Regions from separate parts of the Flexivirga sp. B27 genome, predicted to be linked through region 4. Evidence: predicted binding sites of a transcription regulator. Region 4 holds the regulator's gene; each other region holds the start of a gene.
The links. Region 4 encodes LexA, which represses DNA repair genes until DNA is damaged. Its sites were predicted from a motif close to TCGAACANNTGTTCGA; they were not measured.
Positions count from the first base shown of each region.

Region 1: a site for LexA is predicted at 1,619-1,634, ahead of ruvC (crossover junction endodeoxyribonuclease RuvC). Genes of this name have one in related genera too.
Region 2: a site for LexA is predicted at 2,113-2,128, ahead of ACSZL9_RS08410 (HNH endonuclease signature motif containing protein). Genes of this name have one in related genera too.
Region 3: a site for LexA is predicted at 1,773-1,788, ahead of ACSZL9_RS02800 (SAV_6107 family HEPN domain-containing protein). Genes of this name have one in related genera too.

Region 1 is NZ_JBPYUM010000001.1:425,647-430,624, reverse strand. It holds gene ACSZL9_RS02085 (YebC/PmpR family DNA-binding transcriptional regulator) at 1-123, shown strand, start outside; gene ACSZL9_RS02080 (serine hydrolase domain-containing protein) at 128-1,543, shown strand; gene ruvC (crossover junction endodeoxyribonuclease RuvC) at 1,662-2,195, shown strand; gene ruvA (Holliday junction branch migration protein RuvA) at 2,192-2,791, shown strand; gene ruvB (Holliday junction branch migration DNA helicase RuvB) at 2,800-3,894, shown strand; gene yajC (preprotein translocase subunit YajC) at 4,074-4,439, shown strand; gene secD (protein translocase subunit SecD) at 4,440-4,978, shown strand, end outside.
Region 2 is NZ_JBPYUM010000001.1:1,794,084-1,799,061, forward strand. It holds gene ACSZL9_RS08405 (SdpI family protein) at 1-325, shown strand, start outside; gene ACSZL9_RS08410 (HNH endonuclease signature motif containing protein) at 336-2,105, opposite strand; gene ACSZL9_RS08415 (GNAT family N-acetyltransferase) at 2,261-2,899, shown strand; gene ACSZL9_RS08420 (class I SAM-dependent methyltransferase) at 2,856-3,512, opposite strand; gene ACSZL9_RS08425 (VOC family protein) at 3,502-3,945, opposite strand; gene lon (endopeptidase La) at 4,058-4,978, shown strand, end outside.
Region 3 is NZ_JBPYUM010000001.1:581,768-586,745, forward strand. It holds gene ACSZL9_RS02785 (DUF7455 domain-containing protein) at 1-28, shown strand, start outside; gene ACSZL9_RS02790 (DUF456 domain-containing protein) at 119-598, shown strand; gene ACSZL9_RS02795 (DUF3040 domain-containing protein) at 659-1,054, opposite strand; gene ACSZL9_RS02800 (SAV_6107 family HEPN domain-containing protein) at 1,306-1,749, opposite strand; gene ACSZL9_RS02805 (methylenetetrahydrofolate reductase) at 1,901-2,806, opposite strand; gene ACSZL9_RS02810 (polyprenyl synthetase family protein) at 2,875-3,954, shown strand; gene ACSZL9_RS02815 (phytoene desaturase family protein) at 4,044-4,978, shown strand, end outside.
Region 4 is NZ_JBPYUM010000001.1:948,384-953,361, forward strand. It holds gene ACSZL9_RS04350 (vitamin B12-dependent ribonucleotide reductase) at 1-558, opposite strand, end outside; gene nrdR (transcriptional regulator NrdR) at 710-1,198, opposite strand; gene ACSZL9_RS04360 (LysM peptidoglycan-binding domain-containing protein) at 1,468-1,872, opposite strand; gene lexA (transcriptional repressor LexA) at 2,180-2,896, shown strand; gene ACSZL9_RS04370 (NAD-dependent protein deacetylase) at 2,897-3,727, opposite strand; gene ACSZL9_RS04375 (GOLPH3/VPS74 family protein) at 3,768-4,448, opposite strand; gene ACSZL9_RS04380 (LysR family transcriptional regulator) at 4,586-4,978, shown strand, end outside.

The DNA of each region.
Region 1 (4,978 bases), 520 kb from region 4:
GACGGCGCCAAGAAGATGTTCCGCATCATCGAGGCGCTCGAGGACAGCGACGACGTCCAGAACGTCTACGCCAACGGCGACGTCCCCGACGACGTGCTCGCGGAGCTCGAAGCCGAGGACTGATCGGGTGACCGCGACCGCCCTGCGCAGGAGCACGCCGAGCGATGCCGGTGTCGATGCCGCGGCGGTCACGGGATTCCTGGACGCACTGACCGGTGCCGGCATCGAGGCGCACAGCCTCATGCTGCTGCGGCACGGTGCGGTGGTCGCGGAGGCGCATTGGGCGCCATACGAAGCGGGGCAGGTCAACCTGCTCTACTCGCTGAGCAAGAGCTTCACCAGTGTCGCGGCCGGGATCGCAATGGGGGAGAAGCGTTTTCAGCTCGACGACCGGATCGTCGACCTGGTCCCCGAGCTCGTGCCCGACGATGTCGCCGACACCTGGCGCCGTGTCACCGTCCGCGATTGTCTGCGCATGGCGACCGGGCATCTCGACGACCCGGAGGTGCACCCGGGCGAAGGTGACGTGCTGGCGGCCTTCCTGCGACTGCCGCCGGAAAGCGAGCCCGGCAGCGTCTTCACCTACAACCAGCTGGCGACCTACACGATCGCGCGGCTGGTCGAGTCCAGCATCGGACTGCGCTTGCTGGACTACCTGCGGCAACGACTGTTCGAACCGATCGGCATCGGTCCTGCTGCCTGGCTCACGGACGGCCACGGGCACGACTTCGGCTTCTCCGGACTGCACGTGTCGACGGACGCCATCGCCCGACTGGGTCAGCTGCTGCTGCAGCGCGGCCGGTGGGATGCCCGACAGTTGGTCCCCGCGGACTGGGTGGAGCTCGCCACCTCACCGCAGATGCCGAACGACGGAGCGCACCGCAAGCCGGGTGTCGAGGAGCCGACCTTCGACTGGGGCCATGGCTATGGCTTCCAGTTCTGGATGTGCCGCAACGGTTTTCGCGGTGATGGGGCTTACGGACAGTTCTGCGTCGTACTGCCGGAGCAGGACGCCGTCCTCGCGATGACCGCCGAGACGACCGAGATGCAGACCGTGCTGGATGCCGTATGGGAGCACCTGCTGCCGGGCCTTTCCGGTGCCGGTTCAGGATCCGGGGATGCTGTCCTGGCCGACCGACTGGCAGCTCCGACGATCGCGCCGCCTCCGGACGATGCCGGCGGAGCTGGCACGGAATCTCTCCGGCGCACGGGTGGCGACGCAGCGCCGTCCATCGACAGCGTGCAGGTCGAGGCCGACGGCGAGCATTGGGTCGCCGTGCTCAGCTCAGGCCAGCGGTCCTGGCGCCTACCGATAGGTCGGGGCACATGGCTCGCCGGCGTCTGGGACGGCGACCCGGGACTGCCCTTCCGCTGCGCCGGCGGGTGGCTCGACGGGGTTTTCCGGGCGGAGTTGCGGATGATCCGGACGCCGCACGTCATACAGCTCGTCGTCGATCCGGCACGGCATACGGTCGAGATGCGCTGGCGGCAGCCGCCGTTGCACGGACTCGAGCCGGCCGACCACAGCATCTCGGCGCCATGACGCTGGCAGCCCGGCCCGACGCGCCGCCCGCGCCTTCACGGGTATGACGGGACTCCCGCCTAAGCTGACGGGGGACCGAACATATGTCGGACCCCCGTCCCGAAGGAGCTGCCCAGCTGTGCGAGTGCTCGGAGTCGACCCCGGCCTGACCCGTTGTGGTCTCGGTGTGGTCGAAGGAGGCATCGGACAGCCGGTGCGGATGATCGCGGTCGGCGTCGTGCGCACGCCGGTGACCGATGATCCGGCCGAGCGACTGCTCAGCCTGCAGACCGAGATCGACGAGTGGATGGAGCATCACCAGCCCGACTCGGTCGCGGTCGAGCGGGTCTTCGCCAAAGCCAACATCAAGGGGATCATGGGCACGGCGCAGGCGTCCGCCATACCGATGCTGGCCGCGGCGCGCCGCGGACTGCCGCTCGCCCTGCACACCCCGAGTGAGGTCAAGGCCGCCGTCACCGGCAACGGCCGCGCCGACAAGGCCCAGGTCACCTCGATGGTCACCCGCATCCTGCGGCTGGACACCGCGCCCAAACCCGCTGACGCCGCGGACGCACTGGCCATCGCCATCTGTCACGTATGGCGCGGCGGCGCTCAGGACCGCATTGCGGCAGCTGTCGCCAAGCAGCGCGCCGCGACGGGAGCGCGCGGATGATCGCCAGCCTGCACGGGACCGTCCAACATGTCGGGCTCGACCAGGTGGTGGTCGAGGTCGGGGGAGTGGGGCTGCTGACGCACACGACGCCCGGCACCGCAGCGGCGCTGCGGATCGGCGGGTCGGCGACGCTGTCGACCACGCTCGTCGTGCGCGAGGATGCGCTGACGCTCTACGGCTTCGGCACCGCGGACGAGCGAGATCTCTTTGAGCTGGTGCAGACAGTCAGCGGCGTCGGACCGCGAATTGCCTTGGCAATGCTGGCCGTTGCGAGCCCTGACCAGATTCGTGCGGCGATCGCCGGTGGCGACGTTGCAGCCCTGGTCAAGACGCCGGGCATCGGCAAGAAGGGTGCCGAACGCATCGTGCTGGAGCTGAAGGACAAGGTCGGACCGCTGGTCGCCGCAGATGCTGCGGACACCGCGCCCGCACCGACCGGCACCGGCCACGGGCAGGTCAGCGAGGCACTCATCGGACTCGGTTGGTCGGCCAAGCAGGCCGATGACGCCGTCGCGAAGGTCACCGCCGCTGACCCGTCGCTCACCGAGGTGTCCGACCTGTTGCGGGCCGCGCTGCGGCAGCTGGGTCCGTCATGATGGAGGAGATGGAGCAGCGAGAAGACGACGGGTCATGGGACGCAACCTCGCGGATCGTGGACCCCGGCGGCGATGAGGAGGAGCGCCGGATCGAGGTCGCGCTCCGTCCCAAGCGACTGGCCGACTTCCCCGGTCAGCCGCGCGTGCGCGACCAACTCGGTCTGCTGCTGGAGGCGGCTCGCCGTCGGCAGCGTCCGCCCGACCACGTGTTGCTCTCCGGGCCGCCCGGACTGGGCAAGACATCGCTGGCGATGATCATTGCGGCCGAGCTGGAGCAGCCGATCCGGATCACCAGCGGTCCCGCGATCCAGCACGCCGGTGACCTGGCCGCCATCCTGTCCTCGCTTGCCGAGGGAGAGGTGCTCTTCGTCGACGAGATCCATCGGATGGCCCGCCCCGCGGAGGAGATGCTCTACCTGGCGATGGAGGACTTCCGCGTCGACGTGGTCGTGGGCAAGGGGCCGGGCGCGACCGCCATACCGCTGGAACTGCCGCCGTTCACCGTCGTTGGTGCCACCACGCGCGCCGGGCTGCTGCCCGCGCCGCTGCGCGACCGATTCGGCTTCACCGGGCACCTGGACTTCTACACCGCGGACGACCTGGCCGCGATCCTGACGCGCAACGCGACACTGCTCGGGATCGACTCCACCGAGCAGGGCATCGCCGAGATCGCCGGTCGGTCCCGTGGCACCCCTCGCATCGCCAACCGGTTGCTGCGTCGCGTGCGCGACTATGCACAGGTGCACGGGGCCGGCGTGCTCGACTTGACCGCGGCCCGCGCCGCGCTCGAGTTGTTCGACGTCGACCGCAGCGGCCTGGACCGGCTGGACCGCGCCGTGCTCGAAGCGTTGTGCAAGCGGTTCGCCGGCGGACCGGTCGGCCTGTCGACCCTCGCTGTAGCCGTCGGAGAGGAGCCGGACACCGTCGAGACGGTCGCCGAGCCCTACCTGGTGCGGGAGGGTTATCTGGTGCGCACCCCGCGCGGTCGTGCGGCGGCTCAGCTCGCGTGGGACCATCTCGGACTCACCGCGCCGCCCACGGCGACCGGCGGCGCCATACCCTTGCCTTTGGGCGATGACGGCGGGGGCCGATTCACCGACTGATTTGCACAAGGACGGCGTGGGCCGATTCACTGATCGATAGCGACACGCTCGGAACCCGGACACGGGGTGACGACGTTGCTCACTTAGACTCTCCCGTCGGCCGCCTTCCGCGCGCGACGACCGTGTCTGACGACAACCATCTCAAGGACTGACTTTTCGATGTATGCACAGGAGCTGTCATGGGCTCTCTGATCATTCTGGTGCCGTTGTTGCTGCTCGCGTGGCTCTTCTGGACCCAACGCAGGCGTCAGCAGCAGATGCGTGATGCGCAGGCACAGATCGCGGTCGGTGACGAGATCAGCACCACGTCCGGGCTGCTGGGCACCCTGGTGGAGCTCAACGACGAGGAGGGCACCGTCGAGGTGTCACCCGGTGTGCGGATGCGCTTCGTCCGCCGCGCCATCGTGCCGCGCAGCCAGGTGGGCGCCCCGAGCGAGTCGTCTCGCACAGAGCAGTCCGAGACGAGTGAGCAGTCCGAGACGACCGAGTCCGTCGATCTGAACAAGCACGACGAAGGCACCACTCCCGAGACGAAGGCCGAATAGGTGGCAACCCGCGTACGCCGATCCAACCCGGGCAAACCCCGGCGGATCCTGACCATCCTGCTGCTACTGGTCGTTGCGGTCTATGCCGGCATCGCCGGCACCGTCGCCTGGGGCTCGCCCAAGGGACAGTGGACGCCGCTGCTCGGCCTCGACCTCGAGGGCGGCCGGCAGATCGTCCTGGAGCCCATCGTCGGCAAGGACCAGCAGGTCAACGCCGGCCAGGTCAACCAGGCCGTGCAGATCATCCGCAACCGCGTCAACGGCAACGGTGTCTCCGAAGCTCAAGTGGCCACGATCAACAAGTCGCTGATCCAGGTGTCGCTCCCGGGCAACCCGAGCGAGCAGACGCTGAAGTCACTGTCCCAGTCCTCGCAGCTGCGATTCCGGGCGGTGATCCAGGCCCAGAACATCCCGGCCGCCGCGCCGAAGGCTCCGACATCGAAGTCGGGCTCGGACTCCAAATCCAGCTCCAAGTCCAGTCCCGCGTCGAGCTCGAAGTCCAGCCCCACCTCCAGTGCGTCGCCGAGCTCGAAGTCGAG
Region 2 (4,978 bases), 850 kb from region 4:
GGCGGCCGCACGCGGCTCGTTGCCGCGTGGCATCGGGATCGGCATACGAACGGCGACCACTCAGCATTCGGACGAAGCGTGGGTGGCCGCGCATCGTGCAGCGTTGCCATGTGCCTCGGTGCTCGCAGCGATCGCTGGGGTGCTCGGGATAGCGCTGATGGTTGCGGGTGCTCTGTCTTTTGCCGATACCGTCCCGCCGATGATCGTGGTGCTCTTCGTGCTCGGCTACGGGGTGGTGCTGATCGGTGCCTGGCCGTTGGTGCGGATCGCGAACAATGGTGCGCTGGACGCCGGGTCGGCGCGAGAGCAGGAGCGCCCGAGCTGAGCGGCTTCGATCAGTCGGCCGGACGGGTGACGTATCGACGCCCGGACGGGCTGGTCCAGGTGCACACGCCGTCCAGTGTCATCGAGACCTGCCAGCCGCCTTCGTGCTTGGCTCGATGATGGTGCCGGCACAGACATTGGAGGTTCCAGGCCGCGGTCGGTCCGTCGGGCCAGCGAGTGACGTGATCGACGTCGTCGAGCCGGGCCGGCCTGGTGCATCCGGGGAACCGACAGTGCTGATCTCTCGTCACGACGAAACGACGCAGCCGCGCACCCGGACGATAGGTGATGTCCGAAGTCTCCACTGTCGCACCGGTTTTCACATTGACGAGAGCACGCGTCAGCTTCACACCCAAGGCCCGGCACATCGCAACCAGCGCACCCGCGGGTATGACGCCGATACCTTCGACCACGGCGTCGGAGACCCGGAACGCACCGCCCGACCCTCTCTCGGTGGCCGAGCCTGTCGAGGTCCGATCGCCGAGTTTGTCGAGTTGGCCGAGCTTGTCGAGCTGGCCGAGCTTGTCGAGGTCCACCCGGCTCGCCCGCCGCTGCTTCGGGCTTGTCCCGGTCGGGCGATCATGTCGCTGCGGACAGCTGGAATGGCCTGACCCGTAACGTATCTCGACACGTGGTGCGAGTCTGCTACCTGCTGCAACCAGGGCCTCGGGGTCCGCGTCAGCATCACAAGGCGTGCGGATCACGAGGTTCATGGTCGGGGTGTCGAGCCTGGTCAGTGTGTCCAGCCCATCCTCAGCAGCCGACCGCAGCAGATCCGCCAACTCGGCCTCGACCCATGAGTCCGACGACTCCGACCGCTGACCGAAGTCGGTGACCGCTGCGCCGGGCACCGGTCCTGCGGCCGGCGAACCACCCTCGGTCGGCAGCACGGGGATCTGGAAGATGCACGTCGTGCTGATCGAGATGTTCCGCAACATGAGGTCGATGAAGGCATCCACCCGGCACTCATCGAGCGACTTGCCGGTGGTCGTGTCCTTGTGCAGCTGGCGAGCGAGCTCGTTGATCCCGGACATGATGCGCACCGCGTCCTCGGTGGGCAGGATGGCGTGGAATGCGGTGAGGCCCGGCTCGTGGTGTGGGTAGGCCCGGACACTCTTCGCGTTGGCACGGCTCCTCTTCGCCACCCGCTCCGCGTCGGCCGGCGCACGGTCGGCCAGCAAACGCCTGGTGCGCCGGACGAGTTTGGTGGAGGTCATCGAAATCGGTTGGTCTTCTTCATCATTCGACGACTGCGCATCGTCGATTGCTGCGAGCAAACGGCTCTCGACCTTCCGCGCGACCTTGGGACGCACGCCGCAGAGGGAGTCCGCCACGATGTTGAGCTTGCGCGGATCGAGGCTGCCGTCGACGGTCCGCTCGAACAGCCTGGGCACCGTCCGGATCGCACCGACAGCCTCGCTGAGGCGATTGGTCGTCTGCCGGTCGGACCAACCGAGACGGACTCCGAGCTCCTGTGGCAGCCACTCGTCGGCATACGAACCGATGGCGTGCCGCACCTCTCGCAGCTCCTGCCCCGGCTCCGCCACTTCTTCGATCGCCGCCACCTGAGCCAACCGGACCGACTGCGCCGCCCAAGTGGAGCTCTGCAACTGCTGGCACACGACAACCTGCTCGACCAGCTCTTCCCGAGAGGTGCCCGACGTGCCCGCGCGGACTTTGTCGACCACCTCGCTCACCAGCGCACGCGCGGTCGCGAGCAGCTCCTCAACAGGTGCGCCGGCGATGTCCTCACCGGTGACCAGGAGCTGTGGATTCGACATACCTATATCGTATGTTTGTTCGATAGTAAATGCAAGGGTTTTCACCGTATATTTCGTTCAATACCAGTTACTTTCGTGCTTTACCGACGCGATTGCACACTGACATTCACGTTATACGGAATGACCGACAACGCTCGACGTGCAAGGCTGCTCCGGTGACCACGAACTGGCCCTTCGACGACCTGACGCTCATCGGTCCTGACCTCATGCTGCGTCCGGTCCGCGACAACGAGATCGGGAGGTTCGCCGAGCTTCTGCCGGACGACTTCGACCTCGACCCGACCTACCCGCCGTTGCCCGAGCTGCCGCCCGGCAACGACCGCGCCCGCCGCTTCGCGCAGAGCGTATGGCGGCACCGCGGTTGCTGGTCGGTCGACGACTGGGCACTCGACTTCGGCATATGGCGACACGACCAACCCGTCGGCATACAGACCCTCGAGGGCACCGACTTCCCGACCGAACGCACCGTGGACACCGCCTCATGGATCGCGAAACCGTTTCGCGGCAAGGGTTTCGGCATACGAGCACGCGCGTCCGTGTTGGCGTTCGCGTTCGAGCAGCTCGGCGCCGAGCAAGCAGTCAGCTCAGCAGTCACGACCAATCAGGCATCTCTGGGCGTGAGCCGGCATCTCGGCTACCGGGACACCGGCGTCCGCCCGCACGACACCGGCGACCGCATCGTCGACCTACAGCATCTGGCACTCAGCCGCGAGGACTGGGCAGCATCAGACGCGCGAATCTCCCTCGAAATCAACGGCTTCGACGCCTGTCGCCCGTTCTTCGGGCTGCGCTGAACGGCGCGCGCTCGAACTCCCCCACCCACCGGTCGCCACCGCGCATCGGGATGCGCCGCATTCGGGTCAGCCGCACGTCACCGGTCGCTACTCGACGCACCTCCGGCTTCGCCAGCAACCACGGCGGCCCCGGCGGATCGTCGTCACCGGGGCATCGAGCGATAACGAGAATCTCGCCCCCGTGCCCGCACAGCGACGCAACACCCGCCGCAGCCGCCTCGTGCAATTTCGGCGGCAGCGCCTGCAATGTCGTGCACTCGATGACCAGATCGAACGCACCGCATAATTCGTCCGGCAGATCGAGCAGGTCCGCCGTCCTGTAGTTCACGGTCGACTCCGCATGACGAGACTGCGCCTCGGCCAGAGCCGTTCGCGACACATCGAAGGCCGTCACATCAAACCCGTATGACGCCACCAACTCGGCGTCGTCGCCATACGCGCACCCGATCACGACGGCCCGCCGACCGACCACGCCATCAGGGAACCGCTCACCCAGCCAGGTCACCAGGTATGGCGTCGGCTCCCCGTGGTCCCACGCGACCGCCGGACCTCCGGCGCCCGCATCGACATACAGCTGGCCGTACCAGCCTGCCGAACCCCGCTCAGCGGGCATCCATCCGCCCCGGCGCCGGACTGACCGGATCCGAGATCTCCACCGTCTGGCCCATCGGATCACGCACGACATAACTCCAGTAGCCGACCCAGAACGGCTCCGACCGGAGCGCTTCGATGCCTGCGTCCTGCAGCCGAGCCACCGCACCGGCAAACGATTCCGGTGCGAGCGCAATGCTCCAGGAGGCCGCCGCGTGTGCCGGCGCCGGCTCGACCTCCAACCCGTAGACCCAACCCGGCTGGAACGACCATGCGGACAGCGGGACCGCCTCGGCATCGAGGCCGATGGCGAGCTGCACGACATCGTCGATGGCAAACGCGATCGAGTCCGCCTCGTCCCAGATCTGCTCCAGGCCGATGAACTCCCGGTAGAACCGCCGAGACGCCGGCAGGTCATTGCTCCGCGTGTAGAGGAAGAACGCCCGGTCAGCCATCAGCCGAGTATGCCGGAGCCCACGGGAACAAAGTGCCGATCGGCGGCCTTGAGTGAGTAAGACTCAACTTTCGCTGCGGCACACCGTGCCGCCATACGACTCCAGGAGAGCGATGACCCAAACACATCAGCTGCCGGTGCTCTTTCTGCACGACCAGGTGGCGCTGCCCGGCATGACCCTGCCGATCGAGCTCGACGACGAGGCTCGCGCAGCAGTCGATGCCGCACGCGCGGCGGACAGCGAGCAGCTGCTGCTCGCACCGCGCATCGACGACAAATACCCGACGGTCGGCGCCGTCGCGACCATCGAGCAGGTCGGCCGTATGCCGAACGGCGAGCCCGCCGCTGTCCTGCGCGCCACCGACCGCGCCCGCATCGGCCGCGGCGTGGCCGGACCGGGCGCCGCGCTCTGGGTGGAGGCCGAGGTCATCGAGCCCGGTGTCCCGACCGAGCGCACCACCGAGCTCGCCACCGACTACAAGCGACTGGTCGTCGCGACCCTCAAGCACCGCAACGCCTGGCAGGTCATCGACCATGTCGAGTCCACGACCGACCCGCACGCGCTCGCCGACCTGGCCGGCTGGGCGTCATACCTCTCGCCGCAGCAGCGGGTGCAGCTGCTCGAGGAGACCGACGTCGACAAGCGGCTCGAGACGCTGATCACCTGGACCGGCGATCACCTTGCCGAGCAAGAGGTTTCGGACAAGATCGCCACCGACGTGCGCGACGGTATGGAGAAGAGCCAGCGCGAGTTCCTGCTGCGTCAGCAACTGGAGGCGATCCGCAAGGAGCTCGGTGAGAACGAACCCGAAGGTTCCGACGACTACCGATCCCGCGTCGAGGCCGCCGACCTGCCGGACGAGGTCCGCGAGGCGGCGCTGCGCGAGGTCGGCAAGCTGGAGCGCTCCAGCGAGCAGAGCCCCGAGGGCGGCTGGATCCGCACCTGGCTCGACACGGTCCTCGAACTGCCCTGGAAACACACGACTTCCGACCGCACCGACATCACCGCAGCACGCGAGGTGCTGGACGCCGAC
Region 3 (4,978 bases), 370 kb from region 4:
GCACGCCGAGTCGACGATCGAAGTGTGAGACCGACCACCACTGACTGACCAAACACAGCAGGACGGCGCGCCGAAAGGGTGCGCCGTCCTGCTGTGTTTGCGTTGCTAGGTTCACTGCGTGGACGCGGTGACTGTCGTGGCCGGCGCGATGATCACCGTCGGCATCCTCGGGCTCGTCGTGCCGGTGCTTCCCGGTCTGCTGCTGTGCCTGGCCGGCGTGCTGCTGTGGTCGTGGGAGACGAACACCACGACCTCCTGGGTCGTCTTCGGGTGTTGCGTCGCGGTCGCAGCCATCGGCTGGATCGTGCAGTTCCTTGTGCCGAATCGCCGGCTCAAGGCCGCCGGTGTGCCGGGTCTGGCCAAGGTGGCCGGCCTGGTCGGCGCGGTGATCGGGTTCTTCGTCATCCCGTATGTCGGGATGTTCGTCGGCTTCCCCGTCGGTGTCTTTCTCGCCGAGCACGCGCGACTGCGGGATGCCCGGCGGGCGTGGGCTGCGACGAAAGCCGCCATGCGTGCGGTGCTGACCAGCATCGGGATCGAGCTGGCCGCAGCTGTGCTTGTGTCGTGGATCTGGGTCGCCGGCGTGCTGGTCAGTTGAGGCTCGGCCGCTCGTCGGCTGATGGTCGGACTGATGGTGCGGCTGATCGTCGGAAGGGATCTACCAGCCTTCGCCGCGGCGTCGGTCCCAGCGCTCCTCGAGTCGCTGCATGAAGCTGCCGTTGTTGCGGGTCGGGCGCTTGGAGCGCGCGGTGTTGACCGAGCCGTCCTCCTGCACGGTGCCGAACTCACGCGAATGTCCCGGCTTGAAGGCGTAGGCGCCGCCCGCGACCATCACCGCGAACCCGACGACGCCGAGCCAGATCTGGGCGATCGTCATCCCGACGATGACCAGGCCGAGCCCCACGACGACACCGCACACGCCGATGAAGACGCGACGGCGAAGGCGGCTCCGGCTCGGATGAGCGACCATGTGCGACGCAAACTTGGGGTCCTCTACCTTGAGCGCCTGCTCCATCTGCTCAAGTAGGCGCTGCTCGTGCTCTGAAAGGGGCACGTTGACCTCCCAATGTCCTCCGGTCGCCGCCACGCGGCGACCGAGCCCGCCGGCTTTGCGATCCCCGACTGATCTCACCTCCAGGATAGTTCGCCGCGCTACCTAGCGGTAGTTGGCCAGCGGCCCAACCATCCCGACGGACAGATCAGCTCACGCAAATCCGTTGTCTGCGCGCCAGCCTAGACAACAGAGCGGGCTCCCGGTGGCCCAGTCCCCAACAATTACACAACTGTCACGTCGCCCCGACACGGTCACGCGGGCCCGGTCGGAGCGACACAGGCGGTGAACGAGTCACCCATCGGCAGGCCGAGGTGCCCCAGCACCAACTCCAGGAACGTCTCCACCTGGCGGACCAGATCGTCCGCCTCGCGCGTCGAGACGACCACGACACCGCGATCGATCCGACTCCTGCGGCGTGCCGTCCCTGCGAAGAACTCCGCCCACTCGGCGAATTCGGGGGCGACCGTCGGCAGGACCGCCCACACGTTGCGAGGACCCGACCCCGGAGTGCGGCGCGCGTCCGCGGCGAGCACGGCCGCCGCGGCGCGCAACGCGGCGAGGTGGGCAAGGTGGTAGCGCTCGTCCGCGGTGCCGGCGTGGCAGGCCTGCAACAGCCCGACCCGGGTGCGATCGACCAGGTCGAGCACGGTGCCCGCGACGGGAGCCGGGGACGGTGGGCGAACAGATGAGTGCATGCGGCCTCCTCGGAACGAGTTCATCGAACTTTTGTTCGATGCGAGAAGGCTAACCGCGGCCACCGACAGCCCCTTCGCGTCCGGGGCCTCGACACGCTCGGCCGGCTCAGGTCGGGGGCCTCGACAGGCTCGGCCGGCTCAGGTCGGCCGTTCAGACCAGGCTGCTCTGCCGCAGATTGGCGAAGACCTCGAGCGTGGCGGTCGATTTGTTCATCGTCATGAAGTGCAGCCCCGGTGCACCCTCGCGCAGCAGTCGCTCGGAGTGCTCGGTGCAGATCGCGATGCCCTCGCGGCGCACGGCCGCGACGTCGTCACCGGCCGCCTCGATCCGCGCAACCACGTCTGCGGCCAGTGGCTGCCCGTTGAGCTCGGTCAACCGCTGCAACTGCCCGACGGCCGTGACCGGCAGCAACCCGGGAATGATCGGCATCCCGCACCCGCGGGCATCCACCAGGTCGCGCAACCTCAGGTAGGCGTCGACGTCGGTGACCATCTGGGTGATCGCGAAGCCCGCCCCGGCGTCCGCCTTGCGGACCAGTGCATCGGCCTCGTCGTCCAGTGACTTCGACTCGGGATGTATGTCGGGGAAGGCCGCCACCCCCACGGTGAAATCGCCCAGTGAGCGCACGAGAGACACCAGCTTGTCGGCGTGGTCGAGGCCCTCCGGGTGCGCGGTCCACTGCGCCGAGGGACCCCCGGGCGGGTCACCGCGCAGCGCCAGGATGTTTGCAATGCCCACCGAGGCGTACTCCCCCACGACACGCCGCAGCTCCGCCACCGAGGAGCCCACACAGGTCAGGTGCGCCATCGTGCGCAGCGTCGTCTCCTGCTCGATGCGCCCGGTGATCCGGACGGTCCGGTCGCGCGTCGAGCCGCCGGCGCCATACGTCACGGACACGAAGGTCGGGTGCAGCTGCTCCAGCCGCCGCACGGAGTTCCAGAGGACCTCTTCGGCCCGCTCGCTGCGGGGCGGCATGAACTCGAAACTGAAGCTGGGAGTGTCCCGTGCGAGCAGCTCGGGGATCGGGTGCCTCGACTTCGTGGGGCGCAGGGTCATGCCGCTCAGCCTACGGATCAGTACGGCGACTACGCTCGACTGAATCACCATTCGGAAGGACAAATCTCTTGCCCACCGCCGACCTTGACGACCTGAGAGCTCGCGTCCAGCACGCGCTCGACGAGGAGCGCCGGACCCAGGCCGATGTCCTGGCACCGCTGGGGCCGGACATGGCTGACCTGCTCGACGCCGTCTTCGCCCTGCTCGGCGGCGGCAAGCGACTGCGCGCGGGATTCTTCTACTGGGGCTACCGCGCCGCGGGCGGCCGCGACAGCGACGAGCTTGTCCGCGCCGCCTCGTCGCTCGAGGTCTTCCAGGCTGCTGCCCTGTTGCACGACGACGTGATGGACGACTCCGACGTGCGTCGCGGTATGCCGTCGGCACACCGTCGACTGGCCGAGACCCACCGCGAGCGCGGGTTGACCGGCGACCGTGATCGGTTCGGCGAGTCCGGAGCGATCCTGGCCGGCGACCTCTGCCTGAACTGGACCGACGAGATCTATTCGACCAGCGGGCTGCCCGCCGACGAGTTGGCACGCGGCCGGCCCGTCCTCAACACCATGCGCACCCAGCTGATGGGCGGCCAATACCTCGACGTCGTGGAAGCCGCACAGACCTGGGAGGGCGTGCCGACCCCCGATCGGATCGAGCGGGCACGCAAGGTCATCCGCTTCAAGAGCGCGAAATACACCATCGAGCAACCCGTGCTGATCGGCGCGACCTGCGCGGGCGCGGACGAGGCGACACTGGCCGCACTGTCGGCATACGGCCTGGCGCTCGGCGAGGCGTTCCAGCTGCGCGACGACCTGCTGGGTGTCTTCGGTGACCCGGACGAGACCGGCAAGCCCGCCGGTGACGACCTGCGCGAGGGCAAGCGCACCGTTCTCATCGCCTATGCCCTGCAGGACATGGCTCCGGACGACCTGCAGCGGTTCCGGTCGGTCTTCGGCGATCCGCACATCTCCGCCGAGGACATCGCCTGGCTGCGGCAGCAGTGTGTCCGCACCGGCGCCGTCGACCAGACCGAGAAGCTCATCGCCGGCCAGGCCGACGCCGCGCGCACCGCACTCGACGCAGCGCGGCTGACCGACGACGGCCGGGCCGCACTGCTCGATCTGATCGACATCTCCACGGCCCGCTCGTCGTGACCCCAATGCCTCGCGGAGCCTCCGGCGGAGCGCAGGCGGGGTCCCCGCGAAGTATTCGGAGGAGCGGAGCGGGGGAGAAACTTCGTGGGGTGAGCAACGCGGTCGTGGTCGGTGCCGGACTCGCCGGGCTGTCCGCCGCGCTGCACCTGCGGGGCGCAGGTGTCGAGGTCACCGTCATCGAGCAGCAGCCGACCGCCGGCGGTCGCTGCCCGGACGTGACGAGTGACGGCTATCGCCTCGACCTCGGACCCACTGTCCTGACCGAAACCGACCAACTGGCAGCAGTTTTCGCCGCCGTCGGGGAGTCAATGGACGACCACGTGCAGCTGCGCGACCTGGACCCGGCCTACGTCGCACACTTTCCGGACGGCAGCGCCCTGCCGATGCACACCGACCCTCGCGTGATGCACGATGCGGTCGCCCACTTCGCCGGCGAGCGCGACGCTGCGGGCTATGACCGCTTCGTGCGGCACGTCCAACGCCTCTATGACGTGGAGTTCCCGCACTTCATCGATCGCAACCTCGACGGTGTCCACTCGCTGCTGCGACCGGCCCTGCTGCGCCTGGCCACCCTGCGCGGGTTGGGTCGCATGGACCGGCTGATCGCCTCGTTCTTCCAGGACGAGCGCCTGCGGCAGGCGTTCAGCTTCCAGGCGTTGTATGTCGGGGTGCCACCACACCGGGCTCGCGGAATGTTCGCCGTCATCAGTGCCATGGACCTCGTGCACGGTGTCACCTACCCGGTCGGCGGAATGTATGCGATCGTCCAGGCACTCGTCGACGTCGCCACCGCGCACGGGATCGAGCTGCACCTCGACCAGCAGGTGCACACCGTCCGCAGCACGTCGACCGGCTACCAGGTGGCCACCGATGTCGATTCCTACCCGGCGGACGCCGTCGTGCTGACCTGCGAACCCGACTGTGCTGCATCGCTATTGGCCGACCCGGCACCGATCGGGACGGCTGGCGAGCCGTCACCGAGCTGCGTGCTGCTGGCTGCCGGGGTGCCCGGCGGGCTGCCCGG
Region 4 (4,978 bases):
GCCGGCGCCGGAGCCGCCCTTGAAGATGAAGCCCTCTTCCTTGTACCAGCTGAGGATCGAGTCCATCGAGTCGTCGACCGAGAGGATGAAGCAGGCCGAAACCTGTTGCGGCGACTTGGTGCCCACGTTGAACCACACCGGCGAGTTGAAGCTGAACACCTGGTGCAGCAGCGACCAGGTCAGCTCGTGCTCGAAGATCTCGGCGTCGTCGTCGGTCGCGAAGTAGCCGTGCTCCTTGCCGGCCTTGACATAGGTCAGCACAACCCGGTCGATGAGCTGCTTGAGGCTGCTCTCGCGCTGCGGTGTGCCGATGGCGCCGCGGAAGTATTTGGTCGTGACGATGGTCGAGGCGTTCAGCGACCAGCTCTCCGGGAACTCCACCCCACGCTGCTCGAAGATGGTCTCGCCGGTCTTCCAATTCTGCTGGACGACGTCGCGACGCTCCCAGGTCACCTCGTCATAGGGATGCACTCCAGCGGTCGTGAAGATGCGCTCGACGGTCAGTCCCCTGCGTGCGCCGCGCCGTGTGTGCTGGCCGGCGTCTGCCGTGTCGGTCATGTCCAACTTCCTTTCCACCTCAAGGTGGTCGACTCTGCTGCGAGATGTGCGGTGTTGCTGTGTTGCGGTGCCGGCTCGAAGATGCTGAGCGGGATCGACCCGGCGGAATGTGCGATGAGTTCTGCGACGAGACGTTCAGTCCGTCGCCGTGTCAGTCGCCGGCGCGCTGATGATCGGGCTCGACGGCCGTGGGTGGTCGCTCGGCCCGGAGCAGGGTGATCGCCTCCTCGAAATCCTCGAGACCGTCGAAGGCCTGGTAGACCGATGCGAACCGGAGGTAGGCCACCTCGTCGAGGCTGCGCAACGGGCCCAGGATGGCCAGACCGACGTCGTGGGCATCGATCTCGGCGGCGCCCTGCGCCCGGATGGCCTCCTCGACCTCCTGGGCGAGAAGCGCGAGATGATCCTCACTGACCGGACGGCCCTGGCATGCCTTGCGCACACCGACCAGGACCTTCTGCCTACTGAAGGGCTCACTCGCACCTGATCGCTTCACCACGGTCAGGCTCGCCGTCTCGGTGGTGGAGAACCGCTTGCCACAGCTCGGGCACTGGCGGCGCCGCTTGATGCAGGTGCCGTCCTCACTGGTGCGGCTGTCGACGACGCGACTGTCGTCGTGACGGCAGAACGGACAATGCACGACTGCCTCCTACGGGGACGAAGCTCGCCGGCGAACCGGGCGAAAGCTGTGGACGAAGCTGTGGGTAATCGGTGGACGAACTGGGGATGGCGGCCGATGTGTTGTGGACTACATGTGGACGAATGCCATCCGTGTAACTACTACATATAGGGATATTAAGCCGATCGCACCCCAAGTGCAAGACCCGTGAACGCGGGTGGCGAAACCGCTGGTCAGCGGCCCGCGACACGGCGTGTCCGCCCAGATTCCGACCCCGACCCGACGGCCAATCAGTCCGGGAGTTGCAGCTGTCGACCTGCGACCACATTCAGGCCGTTGAGGTCGTTGGCCAGCGCGACCTTGGCCACCGCCTCGGAGGTCTCCATCGACGGGTAGGCACGGTGTGCGATCGCCCACAGGGTGTCGCCCTGCTGGACCGTGACCGTGTGCGTGACCGGCGTCGACGGCGCCGCCCAGGCACGGGCCGCAGCGCCCGCGCCGACGAGCAGCGTCACGACGATCAGCACGCCGAGCAGACGGCGCCCGCGCGCCGTCAACCGCAGGCCGTCCGCCGCCACCCGCACACCGACCGCCGGCCCACCGCCACGTGCCGACGGCCCCGTCGGCACGGCTCGCAGATGCCGGCGCCCTCGACCCGGGTCGGCCGGCGCATCCCACTGCACTGCTGCACTCATCTCTTCCTCCTGAAACTCCGCTGCGATCCGGCGCGCGCCCTGTGACAGACCACCCGGACCTGGCGTCCGATGCGAACAGGCGTGCGATCGCACATCTGTCGGATGTATAGCACGAACGTTCGACCGCGTCGAGACCATCGCCGAGACACGCGTCGTACAGATGTTTGGAAACTGTGTCCGAAACCCATACGCTGTTTTCACGAAGCCAAGGCAAGCACCGACCACCGACAACGGCCGCGGACGCGTCCGTCCGCACCGCTCGCCGATCGCTTCGCGCGAACAGTTCGCCGAGGAGGAGATGACAGCGATGGCACAGGTGCACGAACTTCCCGACCGGACGGGCGAGAGCCTGACTACGCGGCAGCGCAAGGTGCTGCAGGTGATCCGCAATTCCGTTGACCGGCGCGGATATCCGCCGAGTCTGCGGGAGATCGGCGATGCCGTCGGACTGACCAGTCCGAGCTCTGTCGCACACCAGCTGACGATGCTCGAGCGCAAGGGTTACCTGCGCCGCGACCCCAACCGGCCGCGTGCCATGGAGGTCATCGACCCGGACGCGACCGACACCCGCGGCTACCGCGGCGGGTCGAGCGTGCAGGGTGCGCAGGAGTCCGGCATCGACGAGACCGGCCTCGGTGACCAGCGCCCGGAGGCGTCATACATTCCGGTGGTCGGCCGGATCGCTGCCGGCGGCCCGATCCTGGCCGAGGAAGTCGTCGAAGACGTCTTCCCGTTGCCCAAGCAGATCGTGGGCGAGGGCGACCTGTTCCTGCTCAAGGTGGTCGGCGACTCGATGGTCGACGCGGCGATCTGCGACGGTGACTGGGTCGTCGTCCGGCAGCAGCCGACCGCGACCAATGGCGATGTCGTCGCGGCCATGCTCGACAACGAGGCCACCGTCAAGACCTTCAAACGCACTCGCGGCAAGGTCTGGCTGATGCCGCACAACGAGGCCTACGACCCGATCGACGGCGACGACGCAACGATCCTGGGCAAAGTCACCGCGGTCCTGCGCCGGGTCTGATCAGCCGGGGAGGGCGTCGGCCAGCGCGGCCAGCGTCTCGCCCAGCGGCGCGTCGATGCGCACCGACACCTCCTCGTCGGTCGCGCGCGTCCAGCCGTGGGTGACGACGGCGACGGGGATGCCCTCCCGCACAGCCCGCCGGACGAAGCGATAGCCGGACATCACGGCGAGCGACGAGCCGAGCACCAGCACGGCGCGCGCTGACTTGACGGCCGAAAAGCATTGCTCGACAAGTGGTTTCGGCACCGACTCACCAAACATCACCACGTCCGGTTTCAGCAGGTCCGAGCCGCAGACGACGCAGTGCACCAGCCGGAACCCCGAGATCAGCGACTCCGCGATCGCGACGTCGCCGTCCGGGCGCAGCGGCCCGTCCGCCGATCGGTCGAAGTCCGGGTTGGCCAGCTGCAGCCACTCGTCCACGGCGGCCCGGGCATACCGCTCCCCGCACTGCATGCACACCACCTGCTCGAGGCTGCCGTGCAACTCCGCCACGTCCACGGCCCCTGCCGCCTGGTGCAGACCGTCGACGTTCTGGGTGATGATCGGACCGATCACCTGGGCCGCCTGCAGGGCCGCAACGGCGTAATGGCCGTCATTCGGGCGTGCGGAGGCGAACCTCGGCCAGCCCACGTAGGACCGCGCCCAATAACGACGCCGGGCCTCGCGATCGGCGAGCAGCTCCTGAGCGGTCATCGGCTGGAACCTGCGCTCACCGTCCGCCCCGCGATAGTCGGGTATGCCGGACTCGGTCGACAGGCCCGCCCCGGTGAGCGCCACGACTCCCCCGTCACCGAGCAGGTCGGTCAGGGCTGCCAGGTCACGCGCCATCACCGGTCAAAACTCTCACACCGGAGTCTGTCGATCGGCGTCAGCCGCTGATCACGCCGGCCGTCGTGGCAGTCGTGACCGCCACCATCGCGGCAGTCATCGCGTCCTGCGCGCTCTTGACGGCCGCGGCGGCAGCTCCGGCGGCCCAGTCCTGCTCGCCAACTGCCTTGGCGCGCTTCTTGAGTTCGCGACCGGACAACCCGAAGCTGTGGCTGTCGTAGACCTTCGTGACGGCGTCGGCGGCAGCAAGCGGCGCGATCAGACTGCCACTGTGCAGGTCCGGCGCGGCAGTCTCGGCCAGCACGCGACCGCCGCCGGCCACCAGTGCGTCCCTGGCGGCGACGTCGAGCACCGGATATCGGGACGGGTGAAGGAAACCGCCACCAACATGTTGCACCGCACCCGTGTCGACGAGCCGCTGATAGGTGCGGTCGGTCATCCCCTTCGCGACCTCCGGGAGCACCTTCGCCGGCTTCTTTCCGTCCCGTCGCGCGAAGATCGCCAATGCGTTGTCGAGGAGGGGATCGCCGCCGGGTCGAGAGTCCAGCACCGCCACGCGTCCGTTCTTGACCCCGACCCGCTGACAGGCCGCCAGCTCGCACAACGTCGCGCCCGCGAGCGCCAGGTCGAGCCGGGACTTGGCGGTGACCGGCTTGCCGTCGCCGCCGGTCGCCACCAGAAGGAGTTCCTCGCAGATCAACATGTCGGCCACGCTAGGCATGACGCGAGCTTCGGGCATCCACCGCGCGATGTATATCGGCCGCAAATTTCGCCAGCAACTCCGCCAGCAATTTCGGCAGCAATTAGCGATGAAAGCGACAGGTCGTGGCGCAATAACGAAATGTTATTCTTGAGCACATGATCGACGCAGCCGGCCTCCGTGTCATCAAGGCCATCAGCGACCACGGCAGTTTCACCGCCGCGGCCGCCTCGCTGGGCTACTCGCAGCCGGCCATCTCCCAGATGGTGCGCCGGTTGGAGGACCGCACGGGCACCGTGCTGGTCGAGCGCCTCGGCCGCAGCGTCCGGCTGACCGAAGCTGGCCAGGTCCTTGCCCGACACGCCAACCCGGTGCTCGCCGCGCTCGACGCGGCCGAGTCCGAGGTGGCCGCGATCGCGGGGCTACGGGCCGGGCGGGTGCGGCTGATGGCGTTCCCGTCCTCATCCTCGACGCTGGTGCCGCGAGCGCTGGCACTGGTCAAGCAGCGCTTCCCGGACGTGGAGGTCAGTTTCACCGAGGCGGAGCCGCCG